DNA from 4 places in the Photobacterium sp. S4TG1 genome. Region 1 is predicted to be linked to each of the others. Evidence: predicted binding sites of a transcription regulator. Region 1 holds the regulator's gene; each other region holds the start of a gene.

The links. Region 1 encodes PurR, which represses purine synthesis genes. Its sites were predicted from a motif close to TNANGNAAACGTTTNCNTNA; they were not measured.
Region 2: folD (bifunctional methylenetetrahydrofolate dehydrogenase/methenyltetrahydrofolate cyclohydrolase FolD) is a predicted target of PurR. The motif match lies at 1,078-1,097, and genes of this name have one in related genera.
Region 3: VXS03_RS03030 (NCS2 family permease) is a predicted target of PurR. The motif match lies at 843-862, and genes of this name have one in related genera.
Region 4: VXS03_RS16185 (phosphoribosylaminoimidazolesuccinocarboxamide synthase) is a predicted target of PurR. The motif match lies at 938-957, and genes of this name have one in related genera.

What each region holds. Positions count from the first base shown of each region.
Region 1 covers NZ_JAYXUH010000004.1:182,327-184,539, reverse strand. Annotated here, with positions in the region: gene VXS03_RS07790 (TfoX/Sxy family DNA transformation protein) at 1-146, opposite strand, end outside; gene purR (HTH-type transcriptional repressor PurR) at 523-1,527, opposite strand; gene VXS03_RS07780 (heme ABC transporter ATP-binding protein) at 1,907-2,213, opposite strand, start outside.
Region 2 covers NZ_JAYXUH010000003.1:11,449-13,661, forward strand. Annotated here, with positions in the region: gene rfaH (transcription/translation regulatory transformer protein RfaH) at 1-73, shown strand, start outside; gene folD (bifunctional methylenetetrahydrofolate dehydrogenase/methenyltetrahydrofolate cyclohydrolase FolD) at 151-1,008, opposite strand; tRNA gene VXS03_RS05720 (tRNA-Arg) at 1,359-1,435, shown strand; gene tig (trigger factor) at 1,877-2,213, shown strand, end outside.
Region 3 covers NZ_JAYXUH010000001.1:621,671-623,883, reverse strand. Annotated here, with positions in the region: gene VXS03_RS03030 (NCS2 family permease) at 913-2,202, shown strand.
Region 4 covers NZ_JAYXUH010000016.1:63,543-65,755, reverse strand. Annotated here, with positions in the region: gene VXS03_RS16190 (metal-dependent hydrolase) at 94-858, shown strand; gene VXS03_RS16185 (phosphoribosylaminoimidazolesuccinocarboxamide synthase) at 1,075-2,178, shown strand.

The DNA of each region.
Region 1 (2,213 bases):
GCTCTAAGGTGAAGTTTATTATTAACCACAAGTGCGAACATTGCTTCGCCTGCGAAAATACCAAAGCCACCAAACATAGAACGCGATTTAACATTACCTAAATGGTCTAATAATTTTAATGAATCTTTTAATATTGGTTTGTCCATACTTCTACTCGGTGAATAAATGAGTGTCACCTAACATTAAAGTAGCCGTAAATTGACTTTTATTTCTAAAGTTATTTACGAAAGAATTTTTCTACTCTAAATCGTCCATGTATTACTTTATAAATAATATTATCAATATAAAAGTATTATTTATAATTTGTAAGTCTTTTGCTTACTATTATATGTATCTACAGGGAGTATTATATTCGATCTTTTAAAAAGGTAAGTTTTAATATTAACGAAAGCTGATGAATCTGTGAGGTTGCTCATGTTTTTGAGGTCTGTCGATATTTTGTAGAAGCTTTGAGCGTAAATCATTAACAATAAAAGAAAAAAGCCAATAAAAATATTGGCTCATAAAAGCGGGGAAGTAATGTTAGCGTAAATCTTTTACTGACTTTCGCTCAACAATAGCAGGTGTCATTTCAAAGATTTGAGGTTCATGATCTTTATTCTTCATACGCTCCATTAAAATTTTAATGGCTGTTTTACCTAAACGACGCTTTGGTTGGTGAATAGTCGTTAGTGGCGGTGCGAAGTAAGGGGCAAGATCAATATTATCGTAGCCAATAATTGAAATATCATTGGGAACGCGTAACCCTGCTTGTTCAAAAGTACTGATCAGTGCCATTGCCATAATATCATTGAAACAGAAAATGGCGGTTGGGCGATCTGTCATTGCAATATACTTCTCAGCAGCCTCAACGGCTGAATTACACTCAAAGTCACCTTCAAGAATCCAGTTTTCGTTAACCGCTAAGTTTGCTTCTGCCATTGCTTTATTAAAGCCTTTTAGGCGTTCACGACATGTTGATTTATCGTTGTGGCCAGACAAGCAACCAATACGAGTATGGCCATGTTCGATAAAATATTTAGTCGCAATGTAGCCACCTTGTTCAGCATTATCCTGAATTTTATCGGTATGCGGGCTTTCTGGGCCCCAATCCATTACCACCATTGGTAGGTCTTTTTGACGCTCAAGTAGATCCAGTAATCTCTGATCAAGATCAGAACACATCACTAATAAACCGTCCACACGCTTTTCGGCAAGCATGCGTAAATAATCATGCTGCTTAGAAAGGTTACCTTCAGTGTTACATAGAATCAGCGTGTAACCTTCACGGTAGCAGTACTCTTCAACGCCATGTACAACTTCAGCAAAAAAAGGGTTGGTTGATTTAGTTACCAGCATACCAATGGTGCGTGTAGTGTTACATTTTAGGCTGCGAGCAACAGCACTTGGTGCGTAATTGAGATCTTCAACGGCTGCCAGTACTTTTTTCTGTGTTGCTTCTGCGACAAAGCGTGTTTTATTGATCACGTGTGAAACTGTTGTCGTTGAAACACCAGCCATACGTGCAACATCTTTAATGGTTGCCATATTTATTCTTCTAATAATGGGTGCTAGAGATGTTTCTAGCTAATCGTGAGGTACCAAATTGAGTAATTACTGAGATGAATATAATTCCATCTTTTTGCGTAAAGTATCCCGTTAATTATTCAATTTGGCACCAATAATGTGTCTATTACATACTTAAATAGTATTAACACTAAAAGCCGCATTTATTCGCGGCTTTATAATTATTGCATGTTTTTCAAGTGTAATCGCTTGCGTTCACATTTTACTGAGTGTTACGCGTAGTGCAACTTTTCAATTGTCTGGGAGTAAATTATTTGATAACTATCAACAAAAAAACGTAAATTTCAGCAATTTTACTGAAATTTACAACAGCCAATTAAAAAAATGATGCACATTAATACTAGGATAGTAGGTAAGGATAACCATGAACAGGATGAGGATGAACAGAAACCTGCCAACCGTAAACGTTGTTAATTATTGCAGGTTGTAATGCTTGCCATGGTGATCCATCAGCTTGAATCTTACCTTGTTGAATGATGACCATACGTTGGGCATATTGCGCAGCTAAGTTGAGATCATGTAATACGATGATAACCGCGGCACCTTTTGCTGCCATGGTTTGTGCCATTTGTAGCGTTTTATGCTGGTGGGCGAGATCTAAGGCAGATGTTGGCTCATCTAACATTAATATACATTTATCATCAGCT
Region 2 (2,213 bases), on a different contig from region 1:
GCTGATTAATTTGCTTGGTAAACAAGTAAAAGTCAGCGTGGAAAATACCGATTTAGTAAAAAACAAAGCATAACAGCAACAAAAAAGCGAGTATTTGGCTACTCGCTTTTTGTATATTCCATCATCAGTGACTGTTGTTCATCGGTGTGTTTATGCCGAATGGTATTGCTCACAGGCTAGCAGCGTATTTTCAATTAAAGTTGCGACTGTCATTGGCCCAACGCCTCCTGGGACCGGAGTAATATGCTTTGCGCGCTGACAAGCAACATCAAATTCAACATCACCACATAATTTGCCATTTTCAAGGCGATTAATACCTACATCAATGACTGTTGCTCCCTCTTTTATCCAATTACCCGGTATAAAATTAGGTTTGCCTACTGCAACCACTAAAATATCTGCTTGGCGAATATGACCTTCAAGATCTTGTGTAAAGCGATGGCAGGTTGTTGTTGTTGCGCCTGCGAGTAATAATTCTAATGTCATTGGGCGTCCAACAATGTTTGAAGCACCAACGATCACCGCATGCTTACCACGCACTTCTATATTGTAACGTTCTAATAGTGTAATGATGCCTTTAGGCGTGCATGAACGTAATTTTGGAATACGCTGGCTAAGACGGCCAACATTATAAGGGTGGAATCCATCAACATCTTTTTCTGGATCGATGCGTTCAAGAATTCGTGTGCTATCCATACCTGCAGGTAGTGGCAATTGCACCAGAATACCGTCCATTGTGGAATCTTGATTGAGCTCATCAATCAAATCGAGTAGTTGCTGCTCAGATGCCGTACTGGGTAAATCATAGGATTTTGAAATAAAGCCAACTTCTTCACATGCTTTGCGTTTACTACCAACGTAAATTTGCGAGGCTGGATCTTGACCTACGAGAACAACCGCTAATCCCGGTGCGCGTAATCCGGCATCGGTGCGTGCTTTTACTCTTGCTGCAACTTCTTGTCGCACAGTTTGGGAGATGATTTTCCCATCAATAATTTGAGCGCTCATGGTGATCCTTTGTTGTGTTGGTTAACGTATCAACGCTGATATTGTGGCAGATAACCAAGCTAATTACCATTAAGCAAACGATTGCTATTTGATAATATATTGAAATTGAATCAAGATTTAAGGCGAGAGTAGGCTGTAATGCATAAAAAGAAAATCATAAGAAGAAATAATCGTTGAGAGTCGAGGGGGAGGCTTTAGTGCTGTTTGCTTTAAATCACACTCTGGAAATGACGTTTTTGTTGTATCTTTAACCAGTTAGCCGCTTGAAATAGGAAAAATAGAGTAAAGGGATTGACCTTACCTTTTAGCTACGTATAATCCTGCTTCGTAGCTTCTTGCTACACCATGATGCGCCCTTAGCTCAGCTGGATAGAGCACGTCCCTTCTAAGGATGTGGTCGCAGGTTCGAATCCTGCAGGGCGTACCATCTCTTCTCTTATTTCTTGTGTCATTTCTCTGTTTCATCATCTCTCTTCTGTTTATTATTACTTCTATCTCTAAGTCTATTTTTCCGTTACATCATTGCTGAAATTTTTTCTAATTAGCTCGTTTTTCCGACATTTGAACCAAAAAAAATGGTTTTAAAGCGATTATTTTCATTTTTCCCCTTGAAATGATATTTCTAGCCCCTATCTTGTAAGGCAGTTAAAGAGATCGTTCGCGTTTAAAGGTATCTACCTCGACGTCACGCTTACGTGTCGTTATAATAGCGCGCTCTGTTAAGTAGGCTATCTACTCTCAGAATCTTGAAGAAAGAATTTAGGCGTTATGGTTTTCGAGCTGTAACATGAAAGGATGCCACCGTCAGTAAATGGCTGTTCGGCAACACCACTCAGAAAAAGCTGAGTAAGTTTTGAGGTTAAATATAATGCAAGTTACCGTTGAAACCACTGAAGGTCTAGAACGCCACCTAACTATTACAGTTCCTGCTGCAAACATCGAAGATGCTGTTGCTGCTGAACTACGTAAGATTGCTAAAACTCGTCGTTTCGACGGTTTCCGCCCAGGTAAAGCACCAATGAAGATGGTTGCTAAAATGTTTGGCGCTTCTGTTCGTCAAGACATCCTAGGTGAAGTAATGCACCGCCACTTTATCGAAGCTATCGTTAAAGAAAAGATCAATCCAGCAGGTGCGCCAACTTTTACTCCAGTAGAAATGGCTGAAGGCAAAGATCTAGTATTTAAAGCTTCTTTTGAAGTTTTCC
Region 3 (2,213 bases), on a different contig from region 1:
AGATTATTACGCCATTGGTGACGCAACTCTTAATCATTATTGCGATGTGTATTTTATATGATCAAATGTGCCAAAAAACATCCCAAAAGAGAGATGTTGAAATATAACTAAATAATAATGTAATAAATTTACACTAAAAGCCATACCTCAAGCAGAAAAAGCAAAAAGTGTGATCTACTTAAAAAAAACGTTGTAAATTTACTTCATTTTGGCTATAGTTTAGTCACGCCTGATTAATTGGCACAATGATTAACACGACACGTTCAGGACGAACTCGAGATATCGCCTCCAAGGAACCGAGAATAAGTGAGCCGCGATGGCAAGCCACCAACGATGACGTTGGTGTACTTATGACTAAGGTGATTTAAATGAAAATTTTTTCTTCAATGACACATTTTTGGAATAACCGTACTGTATATACAAGTAACTTCCATTACCCAACGCCGTACCGTTACTAATTAGCTTTTATTGTTTTGTTGCTTTCAACGAAACAAATGCAAGTTTGTTCATCCCCTTAAATTAAGAATATCTCGATAACACTATCCAGTTATCTGCAACATTCTGCCGCCACTTCCCTTTGAAGTGGCGTTTTTTTAGCTGCTTTTCATGTTATATCCTCATTTTCATTCTGGCTATTGGCTTTAATTAACCTCTATTTAGTGGTTTAAAAATTAAATGCTCAAAAAATAGACATAAGTATTATTTTTTTAATGTACTGATAAATATACTTTAAATAGACATCTCTTAGGTTATGTAAATACAAAGAGTTATTGTTTTACGCTTTTCAACGATAAAATCTGGAAATTGCGTGATCGCATGATTATAATCAGCCCCGAAATGGATTGCGCAATCGTTTTCTATTTCTTGGCGTTGTTTGTTACTTTATTGCGTATCTCTAAGGAACCGAGAAGCATGCTAGAAAAGTTATTTAAACTCACTGAAAATGGCACAACTGTGCGCACTGAAATTATGGCGGGTGTCACTACCTTCCTGACAATGGCTTATATTATTTTTGTAAACCCCACTATGTTAGCCAGCACAGGAATGGATCAAGGCTCAGTGTTTGTTGCTACTTGTTTAGCGGCAATGATTGGCTGTTTTGTGATGGGTTTTTATGCTAACTATCCTGTTGCTCAAGCACCCGGTATGGGACTTAACGCCTTTTTCACCTACACCGTTGTGTTAGGTATGGGCCATACATGGCAAGTGGCTTTAGCGGCGGTATTCTTATCTGGTTTATGCTTTATTGCATTGAGTGTTATGCGAGTGCGTGAATGGATCATCAACGCGATCCCTCATTCATTACGTATCGGTATTTCAGCTGGTATTGGTTTATTTTTAGCGTTTATCGCTCTGCAAACATCAGGTATTGTCGTTGCTAGCCCTGCAACATTAGTGACGGCTGGCGATTTAACCAGTTTTCCAGCAATTATGGCTGCACTCGGTTTTTTCTTGACAATTTCTTTAGTACAACGCGGTTTTAAAGCCGCGGTATTGATTGCGATTTTAATTGTAACTGCGATCAGCATTATTGTTGGTGAAGTGGATTACAACGGCATTATCTCTATGCCACCAAGTATCGCTCCAACCTTTATGCAGCTTGATTTTTCAGGCGCGATGGAAGTGGGTTTAATCTCAATTGTGTTTGCTTTTTTGTTTGTCGATTTGTTTGATACCGCAGGCACATTGGTCGGTGTTGCAACTAAGGCAAACTTAATAGGTGAAGATGGTAAATTACCACGTTTAAATCGAGCGCTATTAGCAGACAGTACTGCAACCTCTATTGGTGCTCTACTGGGGACGTCAAATACCACATCTTTTGTTGAGAGTGTGTCGGGTGTCGCAGTTGGTGGGCGTACAGGCCTAACAGCCGTAACGGTTGGCGTGTTATTCTTGTTAGCCTTATTTTTTGCTCCGTTGGCTGGAATGGTTCCTGCCTATGCAACGGCGGGTGCGCTGTTTTATGTTGCTATTTTAATGATGTCAGGTTTGGTATCAATTGAATGGCGAGATTTAACGGAAGCGGCTCCTGTGGTTGTTGTGTGTTTATTAATGCCTCTAACTTACTCGATTGCAGAAGGTATTGGTCTTGGTTTTATCACATTTGCGGTTGTAAAAGCATTGAGTGGCAAGGGACGTGAAGTAAACATCAGTGTGTGGGTTATTTCAGCACTATTTCTTGCAAAGATTATTTTCTTATAAGCGTGATGTTA
Region 4 (2,213 bases), on a different contig from region 1:
TCATAAATTACATTAAAAGTGTGATAAATATTGAACTAAGATAACTAACAGTGATAAATACCTGTATATGTATCCAGTTGGAATTCATTTTTCTTGGCAAATTTCTCGACCCATTTCACAATTGCAGCAATTGTTAGTGGTTTAACAGCAACTACATTATTGTCGGCTGATCATATTAGCCCCAGCATTGCACTATGGATGACCTTCTTTGGTACCATCGGTGGACTTTTACCTGATATAGATTCAGACCATTCAACGTCAATGAAAGCATTGTTTACACTTCTGGCGGGGTTTTGTTGTTTTTTACTCATCAGCCATATCTACACCCGCGTCGCAATGCTTGAGCTGATTCTATATGTCATCTCATTGTTTATTACTATTCGTTATTTTGGCAAGGCCGTATTTGACCGTTGTACGGTTCACCGTGGCGCATGTCACTCAATTTCATTTGTGACTCTTATTGCACTATGCTGTGTCCATATTTGCGTCTTATTAGGGCACACGGCAACTGACAGTTGGTTTGCGGGTGGATTTGTTCTGCTTGGCGGCATCGTACATTTAATCCTAGATGAGATATACAGCGTCGATCTATCAAACAAACGCTTTAAATCCTCATTTGGTACCGCACTTAAACCCTTTGCCTTTACTAAACCATTCATTAGTCTTGCTCAAGTTATTGCCATTGTGATCTTATTTGATCTAGCGCCAAGCTATGATGGGGCGCTACAAGTTGTTACCAATTGGAGTCATTTCCAATTTACACCAGTCTGGTTCAATTTAGACGACACTAAGCAATGGTTCTTACACATGTTTTATATTACTCCTCGTGATTTACATGCCTTCTATCAACGTTTTTAATCCTTAATAAAACACCTCTCAATATGTAAAGTATGGTCTTTCATCACCATACTTTACATTTAAGACTATTTTAAAATCAAAAAGCAATCGTTTGCTTTTTTGCTGGTAGTCATACAATGAACCGAGTATTATGCACAATAAGATGAGTGCTTGAGGTAATGTTTATCTTAAACACTCTGTATTTCGATGCCATCATTTTGAAATAGGAATTTCACCATGAGTCTTGCTGATCAAGTTCTTGCCGTCAATGACGACCTTCCCATCCGCACCGATAAACCCATTCACAGTGGAAAAGTACGATCTGTTTATTGGCTAACAGACACAGACAGCCGTCGTCTTATTCAACAAAAAGGCTATAACGTTCAACCTGATGCACCTTTAGCAATAATGATCATCAGTGATCGAATTTCTGCATTTGATTGTATTTGGCATGGTGAAGGTGGTTTGAAAGGTGTTCCCGGTAAAGGCGCGGCACTTAATGCAATCTCAAATCATTGGTTTAAACTATTTAAAGATAATGGCTTAGCCGACAGCCATATTCTTGATATTCCCCATCCTTTTGTATGGATTGTACAAAAAGCAAAACCAGTAATGGTAGAAGCTATTTGTCGTCAATATATTACAGGTTCAATGTGGCGTGCATACACGCAAGGCGAACGTCAGTTCTGTGGTATTCAATTACCGGAAGGATTGAAAAAAGATCAAAAACTACCACAACTCCTGATGACACCATCAACGAAAGGTATTCTAAAAGGCATTCCTAATGTACCAGAAGCTGACGATATTAATGTAACTCGTGATGATCTCATTAATAATTATCAGGCTTTCAATTTCCGTCATATTGATGATATTAGCTACTATGAAAAACTATTAGCTGATGGTTTTACAGTTATTAGTAATGAATTAGCGCAATTAGACCAAATTTTTGTCGATACTAAATTTGAATTTGGCTACGTAACAGATGCTAGCGGAAATGAGAAACTTATCTATATGGATGAAGTGGGTACACCAGATTCCTCTCGAATTTGGGATGGAGCTGCATATCGTGATGGACAAATAGTTGAAAATTCAAAAGAAGATTTCCGCCAAGTATTACTTAATTATTTTCCTGAACCCGATATTTTATTAAATAAAGAACGTATGCCTGAACGTTTTGCATTAGCAGCAGAAAATGCACTCCCTCAAGATATATTAATGCAGATATCAAAAATATACACCAATATCGCAGAAAAGATCACTGGACACCCAATTATTCTGAGCCAAGATCCAAAAAATGAAATTATTGATATACTACGCCAAGAATATCAATTAATTGATTAAAACCTATTCGAGAGCTATGCAATAGCTCTCTCCTT